Regions from separate parts of the Sphingomonas sp. FUKUSWIS1 genome, predicted to be linked through region 1. Evidence: riboswitches for the same ligand, from Rfam matches in the RefSeq annotation. Region 1 holds a riboswitch; each other region holds the start of a gene.
What was found. Region 1 has a riboswitch for cobalamin ahead of sphsw_RS01445 (TonB-dependent receptor plug domain-containing protein). Riboswitches for the same ligand answer to the same signal wherever they lie in the genome.

Region 1 (21,278 bases):
ACCGGTCTTCAAGCGACCCGAGCAACCAGGTCATGATCTCCATCGCCGCAAACGGGTTCGGGGACAGGTTGAGCGCCAGACTGACCCCCGCGACCGCCAGCGTTCCAACCGCAATCCCCGCGAGGATCAGCGACAAGGCGCTTTGCGACCCGGCCGCCAGCACGAACAGCAACCCCAGCGCCGCGAACGCCCCAGCGATCGCCACGATCGGCAGCATCGCCGGATGAAGCTCCGCCAGCCCGAAATACAGCGCGATCACCGCGCCCAGCGATGCCCCGTTCGACGCGCCCAGCACCGATGGCTCGGCCAGCGGATTGCGCAGGAACCCCTGCAGCGCAGCACCCGAAAGCCCCAGCATCGCGCCGACCGCGAGCCCGAGGATCGCGCGCGGCAGACGAAGTTCGAACAGGATCGCGCGTTCGATCGGATCGCCCTGCCCGCTGAGCGCCCGCACGACATGCGCCAGCGGGATGGCCGCACTCCCCACCGCGACCGACGTAGCGCCGGCCAGCAGCGCAAGCAGCGCGAGGCTACCGACCAATCGCGCACGCGTCACGCGTTCCATAGTGCCAGATCCCACCGCATCCTTTTCCGCCTAGCGCATAAGCGGCCGCTGCGGCAGGGCTTTGCGCATGCGCGGACGCCGTCTCCTGACCATCCTGATCATCGCTGCCGCTGGCGCATCTGCTGCGGCGGCAGCGCCTCGACCGCCGGCGCGTATCGTTTCGCTCAACCTGTGCGCTGACCAGTATCTTCTGGCGCTGGCCGACCCCGCGCAGATCGTCGCACTGACCCGGTTCGCGCGCGATCCGAACATGTCCGCTGCCGCCAACGCCGCGCGTACCATGCCCGTCAGCCGTGGCAGCGCCGAAGACGTCCTGATGCTCCGCCCCGATCTCGTGATCGCATCGCCGTTCCGACGCCAGACGGTCACGGCCGTTCTCGCCGGCCGGAACGTCGCGACGCTCGATCTGCCCCCCGCGGACAGCTATGCCGCGATCGTGACGCAAGTCCGGCAGGTCGCCGCAGCCATCGGGCACCCCGATCGCGGCGAAACGCTGATCCGCCGGATGGACACCGCGCTCGCACGATTGCCGCGCGCCCCGGGAGGTGGTCGTACGGCGGCCTATTATCAGCGTCGGGGTTTCCTGACGGGTACCGGCACGCTCGTCGACGAACTGATGCAGCGTCTCGGGCTGGCCAATCTCGCGACCCGGCTCGGCAAGCCGGCACTTTCGCAACTGTCGCTCGAACAAATGGCGCTGGCACGCCCGGACTATCTCGTCGTTGAGAGCGCCACCGACCGCGTGACCGATCAGGGCACCGAAATGCTGCATCATCCGATTCTCGACGGGATTCCCCGTCTGCGCATCCCCGAGGCGTGGACCGTCTGCGGAGGTCCCGCCTATGTGCTGGCCGCGCAAAGCCTCGCGGCGCAGTTGCGCACGCAGCGTCCAGCTAGTCCTCGCCGCGGCCGTTAGAACTCGACGCCGGCCTGGGCCTTGACCCCGCCCCGGAACGGATGCTTGACCAGCCCCATCTCGGTGACGAGATCCGCTGCGGCGATCAACGCCTCGGGCGCGTTGCGCCCCGTCGCCACGACATGCGTCATCGCCGGTCGCGCTGCGAATCCCGCAAGTACCTCGTCGAGTGGCAGATAGTCGTAGCGCAGGACGATGTTGATCTCGTCGGCGATGACCATCGCATAGCTCGGGTCGAGGATCATCCGGCGGACCTCGTGCCACCCTTCGCGCGCCACGGCGATATCGCGGGCCCGATCCTGCGTATCCCAGGTAAAGCCCTCGCCCATCGGCTTGAATTCGACCAGATCGGGGAAGGCGTCAAAGATGACCTTCTCGCCGGTCGTCATCGCACCCTTGACGAACTGCACGATCCCGACCTTTCGCCCATGCCCCATCATCCGCACCGCCATGCCGAGCGCCGCGGTGGTCTTGCCCTTGCCCGGTCCGGTGTGGACCATCAGCAGGCCCTTCTCGATCGTCTTGGCCGCGACGATCTTGTCCTGGACGACCTTCTTCTTGGCCATCCGCGCCGTGTGCTCCGCCTCGCTCCGCATCAGAATGCTGCCTTCACGCCGGCATAGGCACCGCGCCCCTGACCGACATAGCTGAACACCTCCTCGTACCGCTCGTCGAACAGGTTTTCGACCCGACCGAAGACCGATAGCCGGGGCGTCAGCTTGTACGCCGCGTTCAGGTTGACGAGGACATATTCCTGGAGCGAAACGCGGACAGGGACATAGCTCGGATCGGTATAGGCATCGTCCTGCTGCCGGCCATTATACCGGACGGTGAGGGTCGCCGAGGCGCTCTCGTCGCGGCTGAACGCAGTCATGTTGACGCTGCCGATATGGTTGGGGCGCCGGATCTCCACGCCCCCGTCCTCGCGCGCCTTCAGATAGGTATAGGCGAGGTCGAAGCGCAGCTGCGGAATCGGCTGGGCGGTGGCAAACACCTCGACGCCATGCTGCGTCGATCGCGTATTGCGGTTGCCGGGCGTCGCGACGAAGTCGGGGGCAGGATAGGTGGTAAAGATCTCGTTCGTCAGCCGACTGTCGAAATAGGTCGCGCCGATCGTCGCACGATCCCCCCCGAAAGCCTGTTCGACCCCGGCTTCCCACCCCTTTGACTTTTCGGGCTTGAGGTTCGGATTGCCGATGTAACGACCGTCGGAATAGCCGAAGAGATCGAAGTAGCCGGGGTTCTTCACGCCGGTACCGTAGGCGCCGCGCACCCGCGTTCCGGTCGCAAAACGATAGCTCGCCTGCGCGCGGTAGGTGGTGGTGTCATCGAACCGGTTATTCTCGTCGCGCCGCACCGATCCGCCGATCGCGAGCGCATCGTCGACGACGACGTCATACTGGCCAACGATCCCGATATTGTCGGTATGCCGCCGTCCCGTAAAGACGAACTCCGAAGGAGCCGCGCTAAGCGTCTGAAATTCCTCACGCTCGACATCGACTGCGGCGGTCAGCCGATGCCGGATGCGATCGGTGCCGAACCGGAAGGCGCTTTCGAACGATCCCTTGTACCGCCGGCCCTTGTTGCCAAAGCTCAAGGCATCGTCGACCAGCGCCCGGCGTGTCGTATCGGCAAACTGGCCGCTGAGCGCATTCGTCCAGCGGCCATCCGCCAGCGCCAACTCGGCCCGGACGAGCCCGTAATATGCCTCGACCGTGCTGCGCGCGCCTGGCGTATCGACGATCGTGCCGAACTGCGGGCCGCTCAATGCCGTGTCGTTGCTGTCGGCATCGGTATAGCTGTAGCGCCCGACGCCCGTGACCTTCAGCGTGTCGGTGGGCGACCAGCTGAGCTTGCCCGTCGCGCCGACGCTCTTCGCGCCGATGTCGCGCGATCCGCCCCGTGCGGTCGGCGTGCCGTCGGTGAGATAGGTCGAACTCGACAGCGCGTAGTCGAGATTGCCCGCTACGCCCGCGACCCGCGCGCCGCCCGAAAATGTGCCGAACGATCCCCCTTCGGCCCGCAGTGATACACCCGGGGCCTCCGCGCCGCTGAGCGTGAGATACTGGACGACGCCGCCGATCGCATCGGACCCGTACAGCGCGGACTGCTGGCCGCGCAGCACCTCGACCCGTGCCGCCTCGTCGGCGATCAGCGTGCCGAAATCATATTCGCCCTGATAGGGATCGGACACTTCGATCCCGTCGATCAGCACGAGCAAGTGATTGCCCTCCGACCCACGGATCCGGACCTGCGTCGTCCCCCCGACCGCGCCGGTCCGGCTGACCGCCAGTCCAGGGACGTCGCGCAACACGTCGGACACGATCCGGGTCTGGCGCTGGTTGAGCGTAGCGGCGTCGAGCACCGTCACCGACGCCCCGAGCTGATCGGCGGGAACAGCGTCGCCTGATCGCGATGCGGTAACCACCAGCTCGGCGCCGCCCGCTGCCGCCTCGCCCGTCGCCGCAGTAACCGGATCGGGCTCGGCCGCGCCCGGCGATGCAAAGGCCGTGGCGGTCGCGAGCGCCGCAAGCGAAACGAAAACTCTGGTCATGAAACGATACTCCCGGCGTCGCGAGCGACCGGCCGGGGCCTGCCGTCCGATGCCACGGACAGCCGGCGCAACGCTTGGGGTGTACGCCGAACTGCACCCGCCACGCGCACCGAAGCGGCCCCCGCCGCATGGTTCGTCGCTCAGACGGAGTACCGTGCCGCGGCCATCCCCTGGACCATGGCAAGAGCGACCGAGCGCCGGCAGGTCTCCTGGCTCGCGGGTCGACGCCCGGTACGCGACCTTCCCGGGCCCTGCGCTTACGCTCAGGCCTAGTGGTCGTCCCCTCATAACGAAGGAACATGCGCACCGCGCTCACCGCTTACAGTTGCAGGGACAGCCGCGGCATGAGGAGGCTCGCCTCCCGCACCGCATTCCCTTTGAAGCCCCGAGGGGCACCGACGCGATCTGCGACCCCGGCCTTCACCGGTTTCGCGGGGCGACGGTAGCGCAGAAAATTCCTGCCGCCAATGGGCCTAGAGTCTCGCGAGGATCGCCCGCGCCTGGCGCAGGTGCGGCGCATCGATCATCCGTCCATCAAGCTGCAGCGCGCCGGCCTCGGGAGCCGCCGCAAACGCTGCGACGACGGCATGCGCACGTGCCACGCTCGCCGCATCCGGCGTGAACGCGGCGTTGATCGTGGCGACCTGCGACGGGTGGATCGCCATCATGCCGGTGAAGCCGTCGCGGCTGCCGCGCGCGGCATAGGCTGCCAGCCCGTCAATGTCCGCGATTGCTGGATAGACCGTTTCGATCGCCGCTACGTCCGCCGCATGCGCGCCGAACAGCAGCAGCGATCGTACGAGCTTATAGGGCTCGGTATAGGACCCGTCGTCCTCCCGACTGGTCGCCGCGCCGATCGCCGCGGGCAGGTCTTCGGCGCCCCAGGTCAGGCCGCATAACCGGCCGTTGACCCGCGCATATTCGCCCAGTGTGAAGATCGCGGCGGGCACTTCGGTCGCGATCGGCAGGATCGGCGGACAGTCATCGCCATAAGCCTCGACCAGCGCGAGGACGGTCGCGGGTCCGGTCGCCTTGGGCAGCATGATCGCATCGGCGCCCCTCGCCGCAGCGATATCGTCGTCCAGCCACCCCGAGTCGACGGGATTGATCCGGACCATCCGCACGACGTCGGTGTGGTCCTGCAACGCGGCCCGGACCGCCTCGCGGGCAACAGCCTTGCGGGAGAGCGAGACCGAATCCTCCAGATCGAGGATGATGGCATCGGCCCCGCTCGCTGCGGCCTTCGCAAAACGCTCGGGCCGGTCTGCGGGCACGAATAGCAGCGAGCGCAACCTCATGCCGACGTCCGCAGCAGCAGCGCCGAGCGAAGGCACTGACAGACGATCTCGTCACGCTGGTTGATCAATTGGTGCATGAATGTGACGATCCCGGCGTTCGGGCGCGACCGGCTGGGCTTGAGCTCGGCGACCTCGGTCTCGGCGCGCATCGTGTCGCCGATAAAGACGGGTTTTGGATGCACGAGCTTGTCGTAACCGAGATTGGCGACGAGCGTCCCGAGCGTCGTGTCCCCCACCGACAGGCCGACCATCAGCGCGAAGGTGAAGGTGCCGTTGACGAGGATCTGGCCGAATTCGCTCGCCTTCGCCGCCTCCGCGTCGAGGTGCAGCGGCTGCGGATTGTGCGTCATCGTCGAAAACAGGAGGTTGTCCGTCTCCGTGACGGTGCGGCGGATCTCATGGACGATCCGGTCGCCGACTACCCATCGGTCGAAATAGCGGCCGGCCATCAGTCATCCTTCTCGATACGCGCGAGCACCATGCCATCGCTCACCTGCCCGCCTTCGATCGCGGTCAGTTCGGCAACCGTCCCGTCGAACGGCGCGACGAGCGAATGCTCCATCTTCATCGCCTCCAGCGTCACGAGCTTCTGCCCCTTTGCGACACGGTCCCCGACAGCCACGTCGACCGCGATGATCCGTCCCGGCATCGGTGATAAGATCGCGCCATCCGCTGCCGCCCCCATCGCCGCGCCAGACGCACGCCAGGGCCGCAACTGCCAGGTCTGCCCGGCATCGGAAACGAGGGCGGCATCGACCGGTTCATGGACGCCGCGACCGTCGAGATCGATCGTCACCGCGTCGTCGTCGAGCAGGAACCGCGCGGCCTTCAAAGGGGCCGCGTTGAGACGAAAGCCCGCCATCGGCTCGGCGCGTACGAGCGTGCGCGCGGCCTCGATCAGCGCTTCCTCGCTGGGCTGCGCCGGGGGCATCAGCGCCGCACCTTCGCGGGCGATCAGCCCGGTATCGAGCGTTCCCGCGACAAATTCCGAATGGTCGAGCGCCTGGACGAGAAACCCCGCATTCGACCGGACCGGCCAGACGACCGCCTTGTCCAGCGCCTCCGCCAACGTCTCGCGCGCGGCTTCACGCGTGTCGCCCCAGGCAATCACCTTGGCAATCATCGGGTCATAATAGGGCGAGATGTCCGCCCCCTGTTCGACGCCCGTATCGACCCGCGCCGCATCACCCAGATCGAACGCCTCGAGCCGCCCGATCGACGGCAGGAAACCCTTGGCGGGATCCTCCGCATAGAGCCGCGCCTCGATCGCCCATCCGCGGATCGCAAGATCATGCTGCTGCAGCGGCAACGCCTCGCCGCTGGCAATCCGCAGCTGCCATTCGACCAGATCCTGTCCGGTGATTTCCTCGGTGACGGGATGCTCGACCTGCAACCGGGTGTTCATTTCCATGAACCAGATCCGATCGGCGCGCAGGCCTTCGCTCGCATCGGCGATGAACTCGATCGTACCCGCGCCAATATAGTTCACGGCCTGTGCCGCGCGCACCGCCGCCGCGCAGATCGCCGCGCGCGTCGCATCATCCATGCCGGGCGCCGGGGCCTCCTCGATCACCTTCTGATGCCGGCGCTGCAACGAACAGTCGCGTTCGAACAGATGGACAACGTTACCCTGACGGTCGCCGAACACCTGCACCTCGATATGCCGCGGCGAGAGGATATATTTCTCGATCAGCACGTCGGTATTGCCGAAGGATGCGGAAGCTTCGCGCTGGCACGACGCGAGCGCGTCGGCAAAGTCGGCGGACGCGTCGACGCGGCGCATACCCTTGCCGCCGCCGCCGGCGACGGCCTTGATCAGGACCGGGTAGCCGATGGCATCCGCCTCACGCTGGAGCCTATCAGGCGACTGGTCTTCCCCCAGATAGCCTGGCGTCACCGGGACCCCGGCCGCCATCATTCGCTGCTTCGCGGCATCCTTCAGCCCCATCGCGCGGATGCTGTCGGGATCGGGGCCAACCCACAGGATCCCTGCATCAAGCACGGCCTGCGCGAAGTCCGCATTCTCGGACAGGAACCCGTACCCCGGATGAATAGCCTCAGCGCCGGTGGCGAGCGCGGCGGCGATAATCTGCTCTCCGACCAGATAGCTCTCGCGCGCCGGGCTCGCACCGATATGCACCGCCTCGTCCGCGTGCCTGACATGCAGCGCGCCCGCATCGGCATCGGAATAGACCGCGATCGTGCGGATTCCCAACGCCCGAGCTGTGCGGATGATGCGGCAGGCGATCTCGCCACGATTGGCGATGAGCAGTGATTCGATCATTGCGCGGGGCATCCGGTGGTCCGCTTAGACCAAGTGATGTTGAGGATCTTCCACCGGCCCGCGTCGCGCACCATGTCGAAATGGTCGGTCCCGCAATGCGCGACCCGGCCGTCGATGGTGAAGACATAGGGCGACCATACCATCGCGATATCGCCATCGATATCCACGGCGGGATCCGTCAGGCGTTCCGCATATCGCTCCGGTCCGGGCTTCAGACGGGCGGCGAAGTCGGACCAGCCGGTCCGGCGGATGATGCGCGTGCCGTCGGCCATTTCTTCCACTGCCGTAGCACCCCCCTCGGGGCGTACCTGTGCGAGCAGTGCCTGGCCATCGCGGGTGGCCAACGCAGCGAACATCGCGTCGATCGGCACCATGACGCCAGCCTCCTCGGTCACCACGACTGGCGGCAAGCCGGTGCCCTTGACGATCGGCTGGACCGGTGTGACCTGACCCGCGGCCAGCAGAAACGATAGCAGGATCATCGGCTTACATCCTGAACACACCGAACGCGGGGCGTTCGGCGATAGGAGCGTTGAGCGTCGCGGCGAGCGCGAGGCCGAGAACGTCGCGGGTCTGCGCAGGATCGATGATCCCGTCGTCCCACAGCCGCGCGGTCGCGTACCAGGGATTCCCCTCGTCCTCATATTTCTGACGAACCGGCGCCTTGAACGCTTCCGCCTCCTCCGCCGTCCAGTCGTCCGCGTCGCGGTGAACGGTGGCGAGGACCGAGGCCGCCTGCTCGCCGCCCATCACGCTGATCCGGCTGTTCGGCCAGCTGAACAGGAAACGTGGCGAATAGGCGCGTCCGCACATGCCGTAATTGCCGGCGCCGAAACTGCCGCCGATCAGCACCGTGATCTTCGGCACGGTCGCGGTCGCGACTGCCGTCACGAGCTTTGCACCATGTTTGGCAATGCCTTCCGCCTCATACTTCCCGCCGACCATGAAACCCGAGATGTTCTGGAGGAACAACAGCGGTACCTTGCGCTGGCAGGCGAGCTCGATGAAATGCGCGCCCTTCTGTGCGCTTTCGCTGAACAGGACGCCGTTGTTGGCGAGGATCGCGACGGGGAGCCCGTGGATATGTGCGAACCCGCACACCAGCGAGGTACCATAAAGCGCCTTGAACGCATGGAATTCGCTGCCATCGACCAGCCGTGCGATCACCTCGTGCACGTCATAGGGTGCGCGCACATCGGACGGCACGACACCGTAAAGCCCCTCAGCGTCGTATTTCGGCGGGCGTGCCGGTTGCCGGTTCACCGTGACAGGGACCTGTGGCGGCAAAGTCGAGACGATGTCGCGAACGATCGTCAGCGCGTGGTCGTCCGATTCCGCGACATGATCGACGACGCCCGACCGTCGTCCATGCGTGTCCGCTCCACCGAGGTCCTCCGCGGAAATCACCTCGCCCGTCGCCGCCCTGACCAGCGGCGGCCCGGCAAGGAAGATCGTGCCCTGCCCGCGGACGATGATCGTCTCGTCGGACATTGCCGGGACATAGGCGCCGCCCGCGGTGCAGCTTCCCATCACGCAGGCAATCTGCGGAATCCCCAGCGCCGACATCTGCGCCTGGTTGTAGAAGATACGCCCGAAATGCTCGCGATCGGGAAACACTTCCGCCTGATGGGGCAAATTCGCCCCGCCACTATCAACGAGATAGATGCACGGCAGACGATTTTCCTGTGCGATTTCCTGCGCTCGCAGGTGTTTCTTGACGGTCAGCGGGAAATAGGTCCCCCCCTTCACCGTCGCATCGTTGCACAGGATCATGCATTGCCGCCCGGCAACGCGGCCGATCCCCGCGATCACTCCCGCGCCGGGGACCGCGTCGTCATACAGGCCGTTGGCGACGAGCTGACCAATCTCGAGGAACGGCGAACCCGGATCGAGCAAGCGCTCGACCCGGTCGCGCGGAAGCAGTTTGCCACGCGCAACGTGCCGGTCGCGCGAACGGGCGTCCCCGCCGAGCGCGACGCGCGCAACGTCGTCGCGCAGGCGCTGGGCGAGCGCGCGGTTGTGCGCCGCATTCGCCTGGAACGTTTCGGCGTCGACCGACAGCTTCGTATCGAGGACGGGCCCGCTCACCGTTCACCCCGCAGCGACCTGATCCGCACGCTCATTGCATCACCTTGGGTGCGGCACCGATCAGTTCGCGTCCGATCAGCATCCGGCGAATCTCGTTCGTTCCCGCGCCGATGTCGAGCAGCTTGGCGTCGCGCATGAAACGCTCGACCGGCCAGTCCTTGGTATAGCCAGCGCCACCCAGAGCCTGGATCGATTCCAGCGAGACCTTCACCGCGCTCTCGCTCGCCAGCAGGATCGCGCCCGCCGCGTCGAACCGCGTCGTCTTGCCCGCATCGCACGATCGCGCGACGGCATAGACATAGGCGCGCGCGGAACTCAACGCGACATACATGTCGGCGATCTTGGCCTGGATCAGCTGGAACTGCCCGATCGCGGTCCCGAACTGCCTGCGTTCACGGACAAAGGGGATGACCACGTCGAGACAGGCCTGCATGATGCCGAGCTGAATGCCCGCAAGCACCGCGCGTTCATAGTCGAGGCCCGACATCAGCACACCGACGCCGCCATTCTCCGGTCCCATCACCGCGTCGAACGGCACGTGGCAATCGGTGAAGACGAGCTCGGCGGTCGGGGAGCCCCGCATGCCCATCTTGTCGATTTTCTGCCCGATCGCGAAACCCGGCATGTCCTTCTCGATCAGGAAGGCGGTAATCCCCTTCGATCCCTCGCCCGTCTTCGCATAGACGACGAGCGTATCCGCATAGGCCGCGTTGGTGATCCAGAACTTGGTGCCGTTCAGGACATAGCCGCGCTCAGTCTTCACCGCCTTCAGCTTCATCGACACGACGTCGGATCCCGCCCCGGCTTCGGACATCGCGAGGCTTCCGACATGCTCGCCCGACACCAGCTTGGGCAGATATTTCGCCTTTTGCTCGGCATTGCCCCAGCGGCGGATCTGATTGACGCACAAGTTGGAATGCGCGCCATAGCTCAAGCCGATCGACGCCGATGCGCGCGATACTTCCTCGACCGCAACGACATGCTCGAGATAGCCGAGCCCGAGCCCGCCATACTCTTCCTCGACGGTGATGCCGTGAAGCCCCAGCTCGCCCATTGCCGGCCAGAGCTCGCGGGGAAACCAGTCGTCCGCATCGATCTTCGCAGCCAGCGGAGCGATCTTCTCCTTCGCAAAACGCTGCGTCGTGTCGCGGATCATGTCCGCGGCTTCGCCCAGCGCGAAGTCGAAATCTGGCGTCACGAAACTCTCCTTACCGTATTGTTCCCGTGGCTTGCCGGGCTGTTCTCTTTACCGTTCTCGCCCGATGCTCAGCGAGGGTCAGGGACCGCAGCCGTCGCGCCGAGCGTCGTGATCACGCCGTCTACGACCGTGATCGGCCAGACCGCAAGCGCTTGACCCACGCAGGGGCCGCCGACGCAGCGGCCATCGTCGATTCTGAACAGTGCGGAATGCCACCCACAGACGATCAAGTCGCCATTCGGGCTCAGATAGTCGTCGAGGGCGCGCGCCAGTGGCAGTCCGGCGTGCGGGCAGCGGTCGACATAGCCGACGACCCCGTCACCGCGCCGAACCGCAAAACCGTGGAACCGCCCCGCGCGCATCTGCACGACATAGCCTCTCGACTGGCCGGGTGCGATCGCCTCGATCGACCCGAGCGCGATACCGGCCGGCGTGGCGAACAGCCGCACCGGCGACGGCGCATCGCTCACGGCACTGTCGTCGCCCGGCTGGCCCTGCATGTCCGTCATGACGTCGTCACGCGTCGACCGTGATCACCCCACGCCGGATCTGGTCGAGTTCGATCGATTCGTACAGCGCCTGAAAGTTGCCGTTGCCGAACCCCTCATTGCCCTTGCGCTGGATGACCTCGAAAAAGATCGGCCCGAACAGCGGTTCGGTGAAGATCTGGAGCAGCAGCCCCTCTTCGCCGACATTGCCGTCGAGCAGGATCCGGTTGCGCCGCAGCCGCTCGAGATCTTCGCCATGGTTCGGCACACGCTTGTCGACCAGTTCGTAATAGGTCTCGATCGTGTCCTGCAGCCGGACGCCGCGAGCCCGCAGTTTCTCGACGGTCGTGTAGATATCGTCGGTGGTCAGCGCGAGATGCTGGATGCCTTCGCCGTTATAATCGCGGATGAACTCCTCGATCTGGCTGTGGTCGTCCTGGCTCTCGTTCAGCGGGATCCGGATCGCGCGATCGGGCGCGATCATCGCCTGGCTGAACAGGCCCGTCGCCTTGCCCTTGATGTCGAAATATTTCTGCTCTTCGAACCCGAAAATCTGACCGTAAAAGGTCGACCAGGTCCGCATCTGCCCGCGCTTTACGTTGTGCGTGAGATGGTCGAGCAGATCGAGACCGACCGAATTCTCCGCCTCGGCCTCCGCCGCGCCCGGGATTTGATCCCAGGCATCGTACAGGCTGCCAGCGCCGCCATGACGGTCAACAAGATAGAGCAGCGATCCGCCGATCCCCTCCAGCGCGTAGCTCTCGTCGCCCAGCGCACCGAGCGACGCATCGGCCGCCTTCGCGCCCCGTGCCAGCGCAGCGTCGAAGGCCGCCTTGGCGTCCGCAACACGGAACGCCATGCCGTTCGCCGAAGGACCATGGTCGGCGCGGAACGTCGCGGCCTGCCCCGTCGGTTCAGCGTTGAGCAAAAGGTTAATGCGACCCTGTTTGTAGCGGGTCACTGCCTTGGTCGGATGCCGGGACGCGGGCACGAAACCCAATTGCTCGAACTGTTTGCCCATCGCCGCCGGATCGGGCGATGTGAACTCGCAGAACTCGAAACCATCCAACCCCATCGGGTTGACGTCCATATGCTCCATGATGCGACAGCCTCTCACAGCTTTATAGTATCGTTGGATACCAACTGCGCGTTTACGCAGATCGTGTCAACTGATACTATCCCGGGCCATGACCGCTTCATCCGACCGCCCACTGCTGCTCGACGACTTCATCCCGTTCCGGCTGTCGTTCACGTCGAACCTCGTCAGCGACACGATCGCGCGCAGCTATGAATCGCTGTTCGGTCTCTCGATCCCCGAATGGCGGCTGGTCGCCGTCATCGCCGAAACCGGCGGCATCACGCAGGCGGAAATCGGGCACCGCACGCGCATGGACAAGGTTACGGTAAGCCGCGCGGCGATTGCGCTGGTCGAACGCGGGCTTCTCGAACGGCGCGCCAATGCCAGCGACCGTCGCTCGCACCTGTTGATGCTCAGCGATGCCGGGCGCACGCTTTACGCTGCGGTCGCACCCAAGGCACGCGATCTGGAGGCGCGGATCTTTGCACAGTTCGACCCGGCCGAAGTCGCCGCGTTCACGGCGATGCTCCGCCGGATCGACGCGGTGACCAGCGCGCTTGATCAGCCGGCCCAGGGCGGTGACGGTGTCCACAGCGTCCGCAAATAGTCGAGCAGCGCGACAACCGACGACGGCACTGCGCCGCGCGGGTGCAGCGCAAAGATCCCGACATCCGCGCTCCCCTCGATTGCCGGCAGGACGCGAACGAGCCGCCCCGCCGCCAGATCGCTGCTGACATCCCACAGCGACCGCAGCGCGATCCCCACGCCCGACAGCGCGAATTCTCTCACGACCTCGCTCGAATTCGTGCGCACGTGGCTCGCGGCATCGATCGTGAAATCGCCGTCAGGCCCCGTCAGCCGCCACGGCATTTGGCCGCGCGCCGCAAGCAGCCGATGGTCACCCAGCGCCGCCGCGCTGTCGGGAATGCGCGCCGTTTCGAGATAAGCGGGTGCGGCACACAGGACCCGGCGGCTGTCGCCCAGCCGGTGCGCGTCAAAACCCGGCTCGACCGTCGGCGCGATCCGGATCGCGAGGTCGATACCTTCGCCGAGCAGGTCCGAAAAACCGTCTGACAGATTTAGTTCGAGCGCGATGTCGGGATGCGCATCGAGAAAGGGCTTGAGCCGAGGTGCGATATGCAAGCGCCCGAACGACGTCGGCGCGCTGACGCGGAGCGGACCGCTCGGCCCGGCGGCCCGGTCGCCGACCCGCCCCTCGGCCTCCCGGATCGCGGCAAGGATCGCGACCATGTCCGCGTGATACCGCTCGCCTCGCGCCGTCGGCTCGAGCCGCCGTGTCGTACGATTGAGCAGCCGCACTCCGAGCCGCGTCTCTAGCCGGACGATCCGTTTCGATACCATCGCCGGAGAGATGCCGCGCAAGCGGGCAGCTCCGCTCAGGCTTCCGGCCGCGACGACGTCGACAAACAAGGCGGCATCCGGATCCATTCGTTCCCCCGGTGATCGACAGCTTCAACACTTGATCGTCTACCGAACAGCCTGGCGTTCGTATAGAATGATCTTCAGATAGGGAGAGAGCAATGAGCGCGACGTCAGAAGGCATGATCGACAAGGCGGGGCTGCGTGTCGCGGCACCGCTGGCACGCTTTCTCGAGGACCAGGCGCTGCCCGGCACCGGGGTCGACCCGTCCGCCTTCTGGTCCGGAATGGCCGACATCTACGCCCGCTTCGCACCCGAAAATCGCGCGCTGCTTGCCCGCCGCGATGCGCTGCAGGCGAAGATCGACGCCTGGTACGGCGCGCTTGCCGGCCGCCCCGTCGATCCGGATGCACAGGCACGCTTCCTCCGCGAGATCGGTTATCTCGTCGAGGAGCCTGCGCCGTTCGTGGCGACCTCGACCCGCGTCGATGACGAGGTGGCACGGCTGGCAGGCCCGCAGCTGGTCGTGCCGGTCCTCAACGCCCGGTTCGTCCTCAACGCCGCAAACGCGCGCTGGGGCAGCCTGTACGACGCACTCTACGGCACCGACGTGATCCCCGGAACGCCGTCCGGTCGGGGCTATGATCCGGACCGCGGTGCACAGGTGATCGCCTGGGCCAAGGCGTTCCTCGATTCCAGCGTGCCGCTTGCGACGGGTTCGTGGACCGACTGGGACGGCAGCCCGCCCGTGCTGGCACAACCGGATCAGCTCCGCGGCCATGCCGGCAGCACGATCCTCTTGCGCCACAATGGCCTGCACATCGAGCTTGTCATCGATCGCGACCATCCGATCGGCGCGTCCGACCCCGCCGGACTCGCCGATGTCCGGCTCGAATCCGCGCTCACGACGATCGTCGACCTCGAGGATTCGGTTGCCGCGGTCGACGCCGACGACAAGGTCGCGGCCTATGCCAATTGGCTGGGCCTGATGAAGGGCGATCTGGAGGCGCAGTTCGACAAGGGAGGCCGGACGCTGACCCGGTCGCTGGAGCACGACCGCCGCTACACCGCGCAGGACGGGTCGGAGATCGTCCTGCCGGGACGCAGCCTGTTGTTCGTCCGCAATGTCGGCCATCTGATGACCACGCCCGCGATCCATCTGCCCGATGGGACGGAGGCGCCCGAGGGCATTCTCGACGGGATCGTGACCGCGCTGATCGCGCTTCACGATCTGAACGGTACTGGTCGCTTCCGGAACAGCCGCCAGGGTTCGATCTACATCGTCAAGCCGAAGATGCACGGCCCCGACGAAGCGGGCTTCACCAATCGGCTGTTCGACGCGGTCGAGGATCTGCTCGGCCTCGACCGCAACACGATCAAGGTCGGCGTGATGGACGAGGAACGCCGCACTTCGGCCAATCTGGCCGCCTGTATCGCCGCGGTGAAGGACCGCATCGTGTTCATCAACACGGGGTTCCTCGATCGCACGGGTGACGAGATGCACACCGCGATGCGCGCCGGACCGATGATCCGCAAGAGCGAGATGAAGGCCAGCGGCTGGATCGCCGCCTATGAGGATCGCAATGTCCAGATCGGCCTCGCCTGTGGCCTCAGCGGTCGCGCTCAGATCGGCAAAGGCATGTGGGCCGCGCCCGATCGCATGGCCGACATGCTCGACCAGAAGATCGCGCACCCGATGACCGGCGCCAACACTGCCTGGGTCCCCTCGCCCACCGCGGCGACGCTCCACGCGACGCATTACCACCGCGTCGACGTCTTCGCGCGGCAGGCAGCACGACAGAGCGAGCCCGTCACGCCGCTCGAGAAGCTTCTGACGATCCCGCTGGCACACGGCCATAACTGGTCCCCCGACGAGATCCGCGACGAGCTCAAGAACAATGCGCAGGGCATTCTCGGCTATGTCGTGCGCTGGATCGATCAGGGCGTCGGCTGCTCGAAGGTGCCGGACATTCATGACATCGGCCTGATGGAAGATCGCGCGACCCTGCGGATCAGCTCGCAACATATGGCGAACTGGATGCTCCACGGCATCGCGACGCCCGCCGCCGTCGATGCCGCCTTTGTGAAGATGGCGGCAAAGGTCGATGCGCAGAATGCGTCCGATCAGCACTATCGGCCGATGGCAGGGCACGAAGCAACCAGCCTTGCCTATCGCGCCGCCCGCGCGCTCGTCTTCGAGGGCCTTGATCAGCCCAATGGCTATACCGAACCCCTGCTCCACCGCTTCCGGCAGGAGGCGAAAGCAGTACAAACTGGTAACAGTTGACACCATATTAGCCGGGGGCCATCGTTCGGAGCGAAACCCCCGGCCACCGCGGCACGTCGAACAGGGGTGCGCGAGGAGAGTGTTACGATGGCCAACGACCCGGCCGACACCGGCTATATTTCGGGTTTCGGCAACCATGTCGCGACCGAGGCCGTCGCAGGCGCGCTGCCCGTCGGGCGCAATGCGCCGCAACGACCTCCCTTCGGGCTGTACACCGAACAGCTATCGGGCACGGCCTTCACCGCACCGCGTCACGAGAACCGGCGGAGCTGGCTATACCGCATGCGCCCGACCGCCGAACATCCGCCCTATGTACGATATGACGGCGCCGCACGTTTCACGGCGGGCGCGCAGGACGGTCCGCTGGCGCCCAACCGTCTGCGCTGGGACCCGAGCGCGCCGCCGCCAGCGGGAACCGACCTGATCGACGGCATGACGACGATGCTCGCCACCCGCGATCCTGCGGATCTGGAGGGCGTCGCGGTGCATCTCTATGCCGCCAATCGCGACATGACGGCGCGGGTCTTTGTCGATGCCGATGGCGAACTGCTGTTCATTCCGCAGTCCGGCCGGCTCGAACTTCTGACCGAGCTCGGGCGGATCATGGTCGCGCCCGGCCAGATCGCGCTCATCCCGCGCGGTGTTCGTTTCCGGGCTTTGCTACCCGATGGGCAAGCAACGGGCTATGTCGCGGAAAACCATGGCGCCCTGTTCCGTCTGCCCGATCTAGGTCCAATCGGCGCGAACGGGCTGGCCAATCCGCGCGATTTCGAAACGCCGGTCGCCTGGTTCGAGGATCGCGACACGCGGTTCGAGGTTATCCAGAAATTCATGGGAGCGCTGTGGTGCACGACGCTCGAGCACAGTCCGCTCGACGTCGTGGCGTGGCACGGCAATCTGGCGCCGTGGCGTTACGATCTCGCGCGGTTCAACACGATCAACACGGTGAGCTTCGACCATCCCGATCCGTCGATCTTCACCGTTCTGACCTCGCCCTCCGACGTACCCGGGCGCGCGAACGCCGATTTCGTCGTCTTCCCGCCGCGCTGGATGGTCGCCGAGGACACGTTCCGCCCGCCCTGGTTCCACCGCAACGTCATGTCCGAGGCGATGGGGCTGATCCACGGCGCCTATGACGCCAAGGCGGCCGGCTTCACGCCCGGCGGTCTGAGCCTGCACAATCTGATGGCAGGCCACGGTCCCGACCTCGATAGCTGGACTGCCGCGACCAACGCCGATCTCAAGCCGCACAAGATCGACGGGACCATGGCCTTCATGGTCGAGAGCTGCTGGCCCTACCGACCGACGCCGCATGCGCTGGAGCATGCCCAGCTCGATTATGACGCTGTCTGGGCCGATTTCCCCAAGGCGGTGCTGCCGGCATGATCCTGCACGGCTATTGGCGGTCGACAACCTCGTACCGTGTGCGGATCGGGCTGAACCTGAAGCAGTGCGCTTATGAGCAACGCACGCACGACCTCAGGACCGGCGAGCAGCGTGACGCGGCCTATCTCGCGCTCAACCCGCAAGGGCTGGTACCTGCGCTCGAGATCGGCGACGGCACGATCCTGACGCAGTCGCCTGCCATCCTCGAATGGCTCGACGCGACCTATCCGGCGGCGCCGCTATTGCCCGCCGATCCGACCGAGGCCGCGATCGTGCGCGGCATTGCGGCGACGATCGGGTGCGACATTCATCCGGTCAACAATCTGCGGATCCTTGATGCACTCAGGACAGATTTCGCCGCGACGCCCGATCAGGTATCGGCCTGGATGACGCGGTGGATGACCGCGGGATTCGATGCGATCGAGCCACAGATCGCTCGCCATGGCGACGGCTATGCCTTTGGCGCCACGCCGACGCTGGCCGACTGCTATCTCGTGCCGCAGGTCTATGCGGCCGGACGCTTCGCCGTCGATCTCTCACGCTACCCCTGTCTGGCCACCGCCGCCACGAACGCCGCGACCCTGCCGGCCTTCGTCGCTGCACATCCCGACATGCAGCCTGACCGCGACCCGCTATAGTATTGATATAGATTAGCACAAACAAGGTCCGAGTTGCGGACATAAAAGCCGAATTGATGCGTTTCTCACCGAATCGACGCGATTTAGATCGTGATCGCTGGTGAAGGGGCCGGAATGCGAATCGCAATTATTGCGCATCTCAAATATGCCATCCGCGAGCCTTTTGCTGGCGGTCTCGAGATGCATACGCACCTGTTGGCGACCGCGTTACGCCGACGTGGACATGCGGTCACAGTATTCGCATCGATGAAATCCGATCCGGCAATGGGGCTCGAGGCAATCTGCGACGAAACCTCGCTTCTCGAAACCGGCACCGCCGAAGCGCAGGACGTGACGTTCTTCCGCGAACACCATGCCTATCTGCGGTTGATGAGCATGCTGAGAAATCGACGGTTCGACGTCATCCACAACAACTCGCTCCACTATTTTCCCGTCTCGATGGCGGAAACGCTCGATACGCCGATGGTCACGACGCTGCACACACCCCCGTTCTGCTGGCTGGAAAGCGGCATCCGCCTCTGCAAGTCACCATCGATGCGCTTCGTTGCCGTATCAGATACGATCCGTGGTCTGTGGAGCCACGTGACGCCGATCGACCGGACGATCCCGAACGGTATCGACCTTGCGAGCTTCCCCTTCCAACCTGCCGCAAGTCCGGACCGCTATCTCGTCTGGTATGGGCGGATCGTCGCCGAAAAGGGCCTTCATCTGGCGATCGACGCGGCGAGGCTGGCAGGCTATCCGCTCCGCATCGCCGGACCGATCTCCGATCCGGATTACTATGCAGCCGAGATCCTGCCGCGGCTCGGCGCCGACGTCACGCATGTCGGGCATCTCGAGCATGCGGCACTCGGCGCGCTCGTCGGCGGCGCGAGTGCGTTCCTCTGCACGCCCCGCTGGGAGGAGCCGTTCGGGCTGGTGGTCGCCGAAGCCCTCGCGTCCGGGACGCCCGTCGCCGCCTTTGCGCGCGGCGCGATTCCGGCGCTCCTCGACGAGTCCTGTGGCACGCTCGCACGCGCGGACGATGTCGCATCGCTCGCGGATGCCGCGCGGCGGGCGGTGCTGCTCGACCGCCGCGCCTGCCGCCTGCGCGCGGAGGCGATCTGCGACGCCGACGTCATGATCGACCGCTATGAGGATTTATACGAAGAGATGATCCAGCCGACACGCCACGCCGCACGGGGCCGCGCGTCTGACTATCCGATCACGTTGGCGGGGGCGGCATGACGGACGCCCGCTTTTGCGTATGCGTGCCCGCGCGTGACGAGGCAGACCGCCTGCCAATTCTGCTCGACGCCCTCGCGCGACAGGACGTGGATGGACCGATCCGCGTCTCGATCTTGATCAACAACACCGTCGATGACAGCGTCGCCGCGGTGGCCCGGGCACAGGCAGCCTGGGGCGAGCGACTGCATCTTGCCGTAGCCTGCCACGATCTTCCGCCCGAGCGCGCGCATGCCGGCACCGCACGACGCTTGGCGATGGAGGCCGGCTTTGCACGCATCGATCCGCATCGCGGCGTTCTCATCTCCACCGACGCGGACACCCGGCCGCCGCCCGACTGGATCTCGGCGATGCTTCGCGCGATCGACGCGGGGCTCGATATCGTCGGCGGCCGGATCGTCGTCGACGATGCCGAACCGCTCGCGGCGGACATGGACGCGATGCAGATCAAGCTCGACCGCTACTGGGCCTGTGTACGCGCGATCGAGGACGACATCGATCCGTGCCGCTGGGATCCGGCGCCCCGTCACGGCGATCATACCGGCGCAAGCCTGGCAATTCTTGCCCCGCTCTACCGTGCGGCGGGCGGTGTCCCCGCTATCCCCGCCGGGGAAGACCGTGCACTGGTCGAGGCAGCGGTCGCGGCAGGTGGTCGGCTCGGTCATCCGATGAGTGTGTGGACCCGTGTGTCCGCGCGCACCATCGGTCGCGCGACCGGGGGCATGGCGGACCATATGCAGGCGCTGTCCGATCGCGTGGCGCGCGGCGAGCCCACTTTTCTGCCGTCGTTCGATCAGTGGCGCGCACGCGCGGCGTGGCGACGGATGCGGCGCGACCAGCCGGGTGGTGATTCCGGGGTCGCGCGCGATGAACCCCTGCTCCCGCCAATGCGCTGCGACATGCCGCTGGGGCTCGACCGATGAGTGGCCCGACTGCACGGCCGGCCGCCGCGACGCCGTCCCTCGACCTCGTCGAGACGCTCGCGTCCTGCGGCGAGCGTTATGATGCCGCCCCGATGTTTCCCGCGGACAGCATGGCCGCACTGGTCCGCCACGGCCTGCACCGGCGGTTCGCCCCGCGGGCGCTCGGTGGGCAGGCCAATTGTGCACCCGATGAACTGCTCGATGCGCTGCGGACGGTCGGACGCGGCGACCTCAGCGTCGGGCGGCTGTTCGAGGGCCATGTCAATGCGCTCGCACTGTTCGACTGGTATGCATCGGCGGATCAACTTGCCTGGCTCGATACCGAACTCGACCGCGGCGCCTGGTTCGGCGTCTGGGCGACCGAACCTCCGCCCGGCGTCGCGGTAACCGACGGTCCTGACGGCCCTGTGCTCGATGGGGCCAAGCACTTCGCAAGCGGCGCCGGCGGTATCGATTACGCGATCGTCACCGCGCGTCCGGCGGCGGGCCAGCGTCCGATCGTCGTCATCCCGGCCGATGATCCCGTGCGTACCGACGCGTCCCGCTGGCGCGTGCGCGGCATGCGCGCGAGCATGAGTGGTCGCTACGAATGTTCGGGCTATCCCGCCGGCGTCATGCAGACGCTAGGCGCACCGGGCGACTATGACCGCGAACCCCGGTTCACCGCGGGGGCATGGCGGTTCCTGGCGGTCCAGCTTGGCGGCATGGAGGGGCTGCTGACCGAGACCCGGCGCGCCTTGTCCGACGCCGCGCGCGGCGACCCCGTCCAGCGTGCGCGCTTCGCCGAGGCGGTAGTTGCCGCGCGCACCGCCTACCTCTGGATCCGCGAGGCTGCGGGACGTGCCGCGCGTGAGGAGGCCGACGCCATCGTCTTCGTCCAGATGACGCGTGGTGTCGTCGAGCGTGCCGCGCTTGACGTCATGGAAGCCGCCGCCCGTCTGCTCGGTACGCGCAGCGCGTTTGATGGTGA
Region 2 (4,733 bases), on a different contig from region 1:
CCAGGTCGCGCGGCAATTGGAGATAGGTGAAGCCGAGGTGATCGAGCATCGTGGCCTCGTTCCCCGGCCCGAACACATCCCAGTGTGCGGCTGCGAGCTGCGCCTTGGCGAAGGTGCAGCTGCCGCCCTTGCGCTGGAGAAGCGGGCTTTCATCGCCGTTCAGTGCCAGCATCGCAACGATCGTCTCGATCGGTCCGTTGGGCTCTGCGGCGGCGAGCGCATGCAGATGCTTGAGATGCCGACGGGCGAAGGTGACATAGGGCGAGCGCAGCGTCTGATAGGTGACGTGCTTCTCCCAGCGCTCGAGGACCGATCCGCCAAAGGGCCGCTCGGCCTTGCCGGCATATAGGCCGACATAGACGAGCCGGTCGTCATGGAACATGCCGTAGATGCCGGGCCCGCGCAGTGCCTCCGGCTCCCCCGCCCAGGGTGCCCGCGGCACGGCGCGCAGGTTCATCCATGCCGGCTTGCCGAGCGTGGGCGGCACGGGACGGAGGGTAAACAGCTCGGAAGCCCGGTAAAACGGCATGCGCAATGTCTCCTCATGGGGTGGCCATGCGGCTTAGGCGGGCGCGCGCGCGACCGGCTATCCGGGGTTTTCCCGGGGGGCGACATCGCCGGCGGCCCGTCCCAAGGGCTGCCGGCCGCGGGGCGCGCTAGAAGCCGACGCGAAGCGAGACGTCGATCGCGCGGGGACGGCCGAGCACCCATTGCTGGTTGTTGTACGTGCTGATCGCATAGTTTCGGTCGAATAAATTGTAGCCGTGGATGTCGACCGCGAGCCGTGGCGTCACTGCATAGGAGAGCGTTGCATCGACCATGGTGTAGCTGGGGACGCGAAAGCTGTTGGCGTTGTCCGAATAGCGGCGCCCGACGTAGCGCAGCCCGGCGCGCGCCTGGAGCGCACGCGTTGCGTTCCAGCGCAGCCAGAGATTGGCGAGCGTCTCGGGCACGTCCGGCGGGGTATTGCCGTCAAAGCGCGTGTCGCCGGAGACGAAGTCGTCGAACGTCGCGTCGAGTATGCTGCCGTTCGCATCGATCCCGACACCGTAAGGCAGATCGAGCGATACCGCGGCCTCGATACCCCTGGCCGATCGCTGGCCTACCTGCTCGACCGGGCTCGTCGGGGTCAGCTGCGCCAGCAGGCGTTTCTTGACGATGCGGTAGGCGGCGAGGGTGGCGTTGCCGCGACCGTCGAGGAACACTGCCTTGGCGCCGACCTCGACCTGGTCGCCGACCGCGTTGCTGAACTGCACCTGCCCGGTCGAATAGGTCGTCAGCGTCCCCAGCGGGTCCACGCCGGTGGCATATTGCGCATAGAGCGACACCATCGGGATCGGCTGATAGACGCTCCCGATCCGCCAGGTCAGATTGTGCAGCCGCTTGTCGAGCACGAACGTCTCGGTACCGGCGCCGCCCGGATAGTCGATCGACCAGCGGCGAATCGTGTCGCGCTCGTAGCGCACGCCGCCAACGATCGAGACGTGCGTGCCGAGCTTAAGCCGATCCTCGGCAAAGACCGCATATTCGGTCGTGCGCGTGCGGTAGCGCGGTGCGATGCCTTGCGTGTCGACGATCAGACCGGGATCGAACGCGAAGGGATCGACCTCCGAAACCTGGGGATCAGACCCGAAATTGTGGGAGTAGGTCAGCTTGATGAGGTTGACGTCGAAGCCCATGACAAGGTCGTTGCCGACGCCATCGGCGACGTCCGTCCTGAACGTCACGCTCCCCTGATCGCCCCACTGCGTCTGGTCGTGGACGATGCCGGTCATGTCGGTGCGCAGGATGCTGCCGGGAGTGCCGGTGTTGCCGCTGCCGTTGGCGCAGACGCCGTCCGCGGCGATCCAGCAATAGGTTTCGAGATTGCGCCAGGAGCGTTTGGAGGTGAGGCGATAGGCCTGGTTGCTGACGGTGACCGCATCGCTCGGCGTCCAGTCGAGCTGCAGGCTGGTACGGTTGTCCCGGTAGCGGATGACGCCGTCACGTGTGTTGTAGTTGCGCTCCCGGATGCGGTCGTCGAGCCGTCCTTCGATCAGCGGCGTGCCGAAATAGCGCATCGGCTTCTGGTCGCCATAATCGTCCCGCGCGGTGACGACGAGCGTGTCGGTCGGTGCCCAGCGAAGCGTGCCCGAGACGGCATGGCTGCGCGACTGGCCACGATCGACATAGCCGTCGGACCGGCGATAGCTGCCGTCGATGCGGTAGGAGAGGCGCTCGGTGATCGGCCCCCCTGCGCCCGCCGCGACATGGAAGCTGTCCTGCGAGCCATAGCCGATCTCGCCCTCCACGTGCGTCCGCTGCGTATCGGGTTTGCGCATCAGGACATTCACCGCGCCGCCCAGTGCGCCCTGGCCGTAGAGCACGGAGGCCGGGCCGCTCAGGATGTCGATCCGCTCGACCATCCACGGATCGGTCGGAAAGGTGATCGTGCCGGCCGCCGGGAACAGCCTGATGCCGTCGATGAGCTGGAGCACGGAGCCCTGACCGCTGAACCCCCGCGCGGCGAGTGCGGTGCCGCCATTACCGGGATTGCCCGCGTTGCTGATGCCCGGTGCGCGGCTCGTCGCGTCGATCACGGACAGGTCGCCACGCGCGCGGATCGTGGCGCCATCGATGACCGAGAGCGTCGCGGGGGTCTCGAGCGGCGTGAGGCCCAGGCGGCTGCCGGTCGCATTCGGCGTGGTGAGCGTGTCCTGGGCATGCTGTCCGACGATCAGGATGTCCTTGGTATCGGGATCCGGCACGGACTGGGCGTGGATTTGTGCTGCGAAGACAGGCGACAGAATAGCCCCCGCGAGCGCGAGGCGAGACAATAGGAACGGCATTACGGTAATCCCCCGGGCGTCTGGCGAACCCGGCAGGGACCTCCCGCGAACGGCCGACATCCGCGCCAGCCGGACGCGATTGCGACCGGCACGCATGCCCGTGCGGTCCCCACCGCACACGTCGTCGCTCGACGGAGTACCGTGCCGCGGCCACCCCCTGGGCCAGGCAAGAGCGACCAGACGCCGGCAGGTCTCCTGGCTCACGGGTCACCACACGATACACGGCCTTCCCAGGCCCTCATGACGCAACGTCTGGCCCAGTGGCTGCCCCTTCCTTTGCAGGAAGAAGCGAAATGCATCGCGCTCGCCGCTTACAGTTGCAGGGACAGCCTCGGCTTCAGGTGGCGAACCACCCTCACCGCGTTCCCTATTAAGCCCCTTCCGGGGCACCGACGCGATCATGCCGTCCTGCTCGGATCGAACAGGTCAGCGGCGCCGGTCTATCCCGGTCAGGATCGTTCGGCAATCGTCCGGCGAGCGGCACGATGGCGGCTCGATCGTCCTGCTCGATTGCTGTGATCCAGAAGCTCCGTTTGGCGCGATGCGCGTCCTCGATCAGGAGGCGGCGGTGCCGCACGCTCTGTGCGGGGATGCCACGCTGATGGCATGCAGGATTAAGGGATCGAGATGAAGAACGTGAAGAGCCGTCAGGCCGTGACGGCGATGCTGCTGGCTGCGACATCGGCTGGTGCCATGATTCAGCCGGTTGCCGCGCAGACGGTGGCGCCGGCCGAGACGCAGGCGGAAACCCGCATGACGACCGCTGCGGCACCGTCCAGCGCCGGCAAGCCCGCGCTGGCGCAGGCCGGTGTGGCCGGCACGGTCGAAGCCAAGGGTGATTCGGCCAGTGTCGCCGCACCGCAGATGACCCGCGACAATGGTGCGCCGATCGGCGAGAACCGCCATTCGAAGGCGGCGGGTGACCTTGGCCCCGTCCTGCTCGAGGACACGACGCTGATCGAGAAGCTCGCACGCTTCGACCGGGAGCGCGTGCCCGAGCGCGTCGTCCATGCCCGCGGAACCGGTGCCCACGGCGTCTTCACCGCGACCGCGGACATTTCGAGCATCACCGACGCATCGCTGTTCATGCCCGGCAAGCAGACGCCGGTGTTCGTCCGCTTCTCGACCGTGATCCACCCCTCGGGCAGCCCAGAGGGCATGCGGGATCCGCGCGGCTTTGCGACCAAATTCTATACCGATCAGGGCAATTGGGATCTGGTCGGCAACAACCTGCCGATCTTCTTCATCCGTGACGCGATCCAGTTTCCGGACATGATCCACGCGCTCAAGCCCTCGCCTGTGACGAACAAGCAGGACCCCAATCGCTTCTTCGACTTCTTCTCGGCGACGCCCGAGGCGACCAATATGCTCGCGCATGTCTATTCGAACCTCGGTACGCCGGCATCCTACCGGACGATGGACGGCAACGGCGTCCATGCCTTCAAGCTGGTCAATGCCAAGGGCGAAACAATGTTCGCCAAGTTCCGCTGGATCAGCCGCCAGGGCGTGCGCAACCTGAACGGCGCGCAGGTGGCGACCGCGACCTGGAACTACCTGACCGACGATCTCTATGGCGAGATCGGCAAGGGCAATTTCCCCGTCTGGGACCTGATGGTGCAGACGATGTCGGCATCGGCGTTTGCCAAGCTCGACTATAATCCGTTCGACGACACCAAGGAATGGCTGGGCGTGCCGTTCCGCAAGATCGGCGAGATGACGCTCAACAAGGTGCCGACCAACTTCTTCGACTATACCGAGCAGTCGGCGTTCGCGCCTGCCAACCTCGTGCCGGGGATCGAGGCGTCGCCGGACCGGATGCTGCAGGGGCGGCTGTTCTCCTATTCGGACACGCAGCGCTATCGCATCGGCGCCAATGCGATGCAGTTGCCGGTCAATCGTCCGCTC
Region 3 (3,769 bases), on a different contig from region 1:
TTGGCGAGCCGGAGCGACGGCAGCGGGCTCCCGTTCGCCGCCGCACGCCGCCACCCGGCCGCGAACGCGCCGAGATCCCCGTCCGAAAAGGACAGGACGACGAGATCCGCCGGAGTCTGCGCGAGGTCCTGCGGGACCGCACTCTCCTCCAGCCCGTGGCTTTCGCGGAAGACGACGTGCATCGCCGTCAGCCCTGAAGCGCGGCCCGGATCCTTGCGGGGTCGATCCGATCATGCTCGGCGATCACCACCAGCCGCGTCTGGCGCGCCTCGTCGCCGCGCCACGGCCGGTCATATTGCGTCCGCACCCGCGCCCCGACCGCCTGCACCAGCAGCCGCATCGGCTTGCCCGTCACCGCGGCATAACCCTTCACGCGCAGGATGTCGGCGTCGCGCGCGAGCGTCTCGATCCGCGCGGCGAGCGCCGCCGGGTCCGCGATCTCGCCGAGGTCGACGATCATGCTGTCGAAATCGTCATGCTCGTGATCGTCCGCGCCATCATGGTGCGACGGTCGCGCGGCGATGTCGTCCTCCGCCGCCGCGTTCAGCCCGAGCACGACGCGCGGATCGATCACCCCGTCGGTCAGCGCGATCACCGGCAACGCACGCGCGGACTCCGCCGCGATCACCGCGCGCGCCGCGGCCACCCCCGCCTCGCCCGCCAGATCCGCCTTGGTCAGCAGCACCAGATCGGCACAGGCGAGTTGGTCCTCGAACACCTCGGCGAGCGGAGTCTCGTGATCCACGCTCGGATCCGCGCGCCGCTGCGCCTCGATCGCGGCGAGGTCGGGCGCGAACCGTCCCGCGGCGACCGCTTCCGCATCGGCCAGCGCGATCACCCCGTCGACCGTGATCCGCGACCGGATCGCGGGCCAGTCAAACGCCTTGAGCAGCGGCTTGGGCAAAGCGAGCCCCGACGTCTCGATCAGGATATGGTCGGGCCGCGGGTCGAGCGCGAGCAAAGTCTCGACGGTCGGGATGAAGTCGTCCGCGACGGTGCAGCAGATGCAGCCATTGGCGAGCTCAACGACGTTCTCGGCCGGGCAATCGGGAATCGCGCACCCCTTCAAGATGTCGCCGTCGATACCGAGCGTGCCGAATTCATTGACGATCACCGCGAGCCGCCGGCCCCCGGCGTTACGGATCAGATGGCTGATCAGCGTGGTCTTGCCCGCGCCGAGGAATCCGGTGACGATGGTGACGGGAATCTTGGCCAGGGTCGGCTGGGGTTCGGTCATGCGATACTCTCCGGGCGTCGGAACGACAGCCACGGACGGACGCACATCCGCAGCCACACGCGCGCGCGACCAAGACGGCCACACGCGTTCGTCGCTCAGACGGAGTACCGTGCCGCGACCATCCCCTGGATCAAGGCAAGAGCGACCATGACGCTGGCAGGTCTCCTGGCTCGCGGGTCGAAGCTCGATGCACGCCTTCCCAGGTCCCGTGACCCAGTGGCTGCCCCCGCATCGGGGGCCTGTGCGTCTCGCTCACCGCTTACAGTTGCAGGGACAGCCGCGGCATTGGGAGGCAAAGCTCCCGCACCGCATTCCCATTCAAGCCCCGAAGGGCACCGGCGCGATCTGTTGAGGTTCGGTAGAACCAAACCTCGGGGTTGGGTTTAGAGGAGTTTGGCGATTGTGCCAATGCACATGACCGCCGTCATCCTGACGAAAGCCAGGACCCAGGGCCACGCATGATCCGGTGCCCGGCTCCAGGTTCCGGGTCGAGCCCGGGATGACGACGCTGCTCGTTACCCCCGCACCACCTCGATCTCGTCAAACCGCTTCCACCGGTAGATCGCGAAACTCAGCACCCAGCACGCCACGAACAGCGCGATGATCGCAAAGCCCAGCCCGTTGAAATTCTCGCCCAGCGCCGAAGCGACGTCCCACACGCCCCCGCTCAGGCCCAGCTTCGACGCCAGCAGCGCGAGCGTTTCGATCCCGCCGATCGCGATCGCGACGATCGCCGAGATCAGCGTGATCGTGATGTTGTAATACAGCTTGCGGATCGGCTTCACGAACGCCCATTCATACGCGCCGAGCATCACCACCCCGTCGGCACTGTCGACCAGCGCCATGCCCGTCGCGAACAGCACCGGCAGCACCAGCACCGTACCGATCGACAACCCGTCCGCCGCCTGGCTCGCCGACAGGCCGAGGATCGCGACTTCGGTCGCGGTGTCGAACCCCAGCCCGAACAGGAAGCCGAGCGGCGCCATGTGCCAGCTGCGCGTGACCAGCCGGAACATCGGCCGGAACAGCCGCGCGAGCAGCCCGCGATTGCCGAGCAGCAGGTCGAGATCCTCCTCGACATAGCGCCCGCCGCCGCGGACATGGCCGAAGGTCCGCCACACCGATCGCAGGATGATCAGGTTCATCGTCGCGATCGTGAACAGGAACAGCGCGGATATCAGCGTCGCGATCACCCCGCCCGCCTGCTTGAACGCCTCGAACTGCGCCAGCGCGCTCGCGGTCAGCGCGATCGCCACCGCGGCGATCAGGACGATCCCCGAATGGCCGATCGCGAACCAGAAGCCGACCCCGATCGGCCGCTGCCCATCCTGCATCAGCTTGCGCGTCACATTGTCGATTGCCGCGATATGATCCGCATCGACCGCGTGGCGCAGCCCCAGCCCCCAGGCGAGCATCGCGGTGCCCAGCATCAGCGGCTGCGCCTGGAACAGCGCGAACGCCCATCCCCAGGCGGCGATATTGGCCGCCACCAGCATCGCGAACATCCAGCCGATCCGGTGTCGCGTCGAACGACCGGCGGTCCGCCCGGTCATGATCTTGGTCATTGGCACATCCCCGGCGTCCGACGAGGACGGGGGCCTGCCGCGAACGACCGGGACGCGCGCCGACCGGACGCCCTGAGCGGCCGGCATGCGTCGCCGATGCGGCCCCCGCCGCATTGTCGTCGCTCAGACGGCGTTCACCGTGCCTCGGCCACCCCCTGGACCGGGACAAGAGCGACCAGACGCCGGCAGGTCTCCTGGCTCGCGGGTCAAGGCTCGACGCACACCTTCCCAGGCCATCGGCCCAGTGGCTGCCCCCGTCGCAGGGGGCGGGTGCGTGTCGCTCGCCGCTTACAGTTGCAGGGACAGCTGCGGTCTTGGGGCGAACCCCGCACCGCATTCCCATTCAAGCCCCGAGGGGCACCGACGCGATCTGTGCGGATCCGGCTTGCGTCGGACCTGCGCCACAGGGCTAGCGCGTTTTGCCTGCGCTGACGACAGGATTTGCGCGCGACGCAACGCAGGGCATGTCGTCCCATCTCACCGCAACGTCTGCCTTACCTCGTACGTTGATCGCATAACCGACCGGTGTCCTGCCGGTCGCGGCGTTGCCCGCTTTCCGCCCCGCGGCAATCGTGCGAGCAGCGCAGACCTTCATCGCCCCGCTGAACGGAGCCCGCATGCGCCCTCTCGTCCCCGTCGCCGACGCCCAGTCCCGCCTCTTCGCCATGGCCGCGCGCGTCCCCGCCGAAACCGTGCCGCTGCGCTCGGCGATGGGCCGCTGGGCCGCGGAGGACATTCTCGCCCGCCGCACCCAGCCAGCGACCGACCTCTCGGCGATGGACGGCTATGCGATCCGCTACGCAGATCTGCCCGGGCCGTGGACGGTCATCGGCGAAAGTGCGGCGGGGCGCCCCTTCACCGGTTCGGTCGGCGCGGGACAGGCGACGCGGATCTTCACCGGCGCGGCGATGCCGGCGGGCGCCGACACGGTGCTCGTCCAGGAGGAAGCCGCGCGCGACGGCGACCG

Region 2: it holds a riboswitch for cobalamin, as region 1 does, so the genes downstream of both, sphsw_RS06390 (TonB-dependent receptor) here and sphsw_RS01445 (TonB-dependent receptor plug domain-containing protein) in region 1, are expected to answer to the same signal.
Region 3: it holds a riboswitch for cobalamin, as region 1 does, so the genes downstream of both, cobW (cobalamin biosynthesis protein CobW) here and sphsw_RS01445 (TonB-dependent receptor plug domain-containing protein) in region 1, are expected to answer to the same signal.

The regions. Positions count from the first base shown of each region.
Region 1 is NZ_JPJC01000014.1:5,097-26,374, forward strand. It holds gene sphsw_RS01430 (FecCD family ABC transporter permease) at 1-565, opposite strand, end outside; gene sphsw_RS01435 (ABC transporter substrate-binding protein) at 633-1,481, shown strand; gene cobO (cob(I)yrinic acid a,c-diamide adenosyltransferase) at 1,478-2,077, opposite strand; gene sphsw_RS01445 (TonB-dependent receptor plug domain-containing protein) at 2,077-4,035, opposite strand; cobalamin riboswitch at 4,218-4,450, opposite strand; gene sphsw_RS01450 (HpcH/HpaI aldolase/citrate lyase family protein) at 4,509-5,333, opposite strand; gene sphsw_RS01455 (MaoC family dehydratase) at 5,330-5,782, opposite strand; gene sphsw_RS01460 (acetyl/propionyl/methylcrotonyl-CoA carboxylase subunit alpha) at 5,782-7,617, opposite strand; gene sphsw_RS01465 (nuclear transport factor 2 family protein) at 7,614-8,099, opposite strand; gene sphsw_RS01470 (carboxyl transferase domain-containing protein) at 8,104-9,705, opposite strand; gene sphsw_RS01475 (isovaleryl-CoA dehydrogenase) at 9,737-10,903, opposite strand; gene sphsw_RS01480 (Rieske (2Fe-2S) protein) at 10,972-11,403, opposite strand; gene hppD (4-hydroxyphenylpyruvate dioxygenase) at 11,420-12,490, opposite strand; gene sphsw_RS01490 (MarR family winged helix-turn-helix transcriptional regulator) at 12,579-13,076, shown strand; gene sphsw_RS01495 (LysR family transcriptional regulator) at 13,031-13,918, opposite strand; gene sphsw_RS01500 (malate synthase G) at 14,011-16,137, shown strand; gene hmgA (homogentisate 1,2-dioxygenase) at 16,225-17,523, shown strand; gene maiA (maleylacetoacetate isomerase) at 17,520-18,161, shown strand; gene sphsw_RS01515 (glycosyltransferase family 4 protein) at 18,276-19,388, shown strand; gene sphsw_RS01520 (glycosyltransferase) at 19,385-20,308, shown strand; gene sphsw_RS01525 (acyl-CoA dehydrogenase family protein) at 20,305-21,278, shown strand, end outside.
Region 2 is NZ_JPJC01000090.1:15,063-19,795, forward strand. It holds partial or broken gene sphsw_RS19690 (hypothetical protein) at 1-529, opposite strand, end outside; gene sphsw_RS06390 (TonB-dependent receptor) at 657-2,828, opposite strand; cobalamin riboswitch at 2,997-3,235, opposite strand; partial or broken gene sphsw_RS06395 (catalase) at 3,456-4,733, shown strand, end outside.
Region 3 is NZ_JPJC01000172.1:131-3,899, reverse strand. It holds partial or broken gene sphsw_RS10965 (hypothetical protein) at 1-182, opposite strand, end outside; gene cobW (cobalamin biosynthesis protein CobW) at 188-1,237, opposite strand; cobalamin riboswitch at 1,376-1,592, opposite strand; gene sphsw_RS10955 (HoxN/HupN/NixA family nickel/cobalt transporter) at 1,753-2,790, opposite strand; cobalamin riboswitch at 2,970-3,182, opposite strand; partial or broken gene sphsw_RS10950 (molybdopterin molybdenumtransferase MoeA) at 3,420-3,769, shown strand, end outside.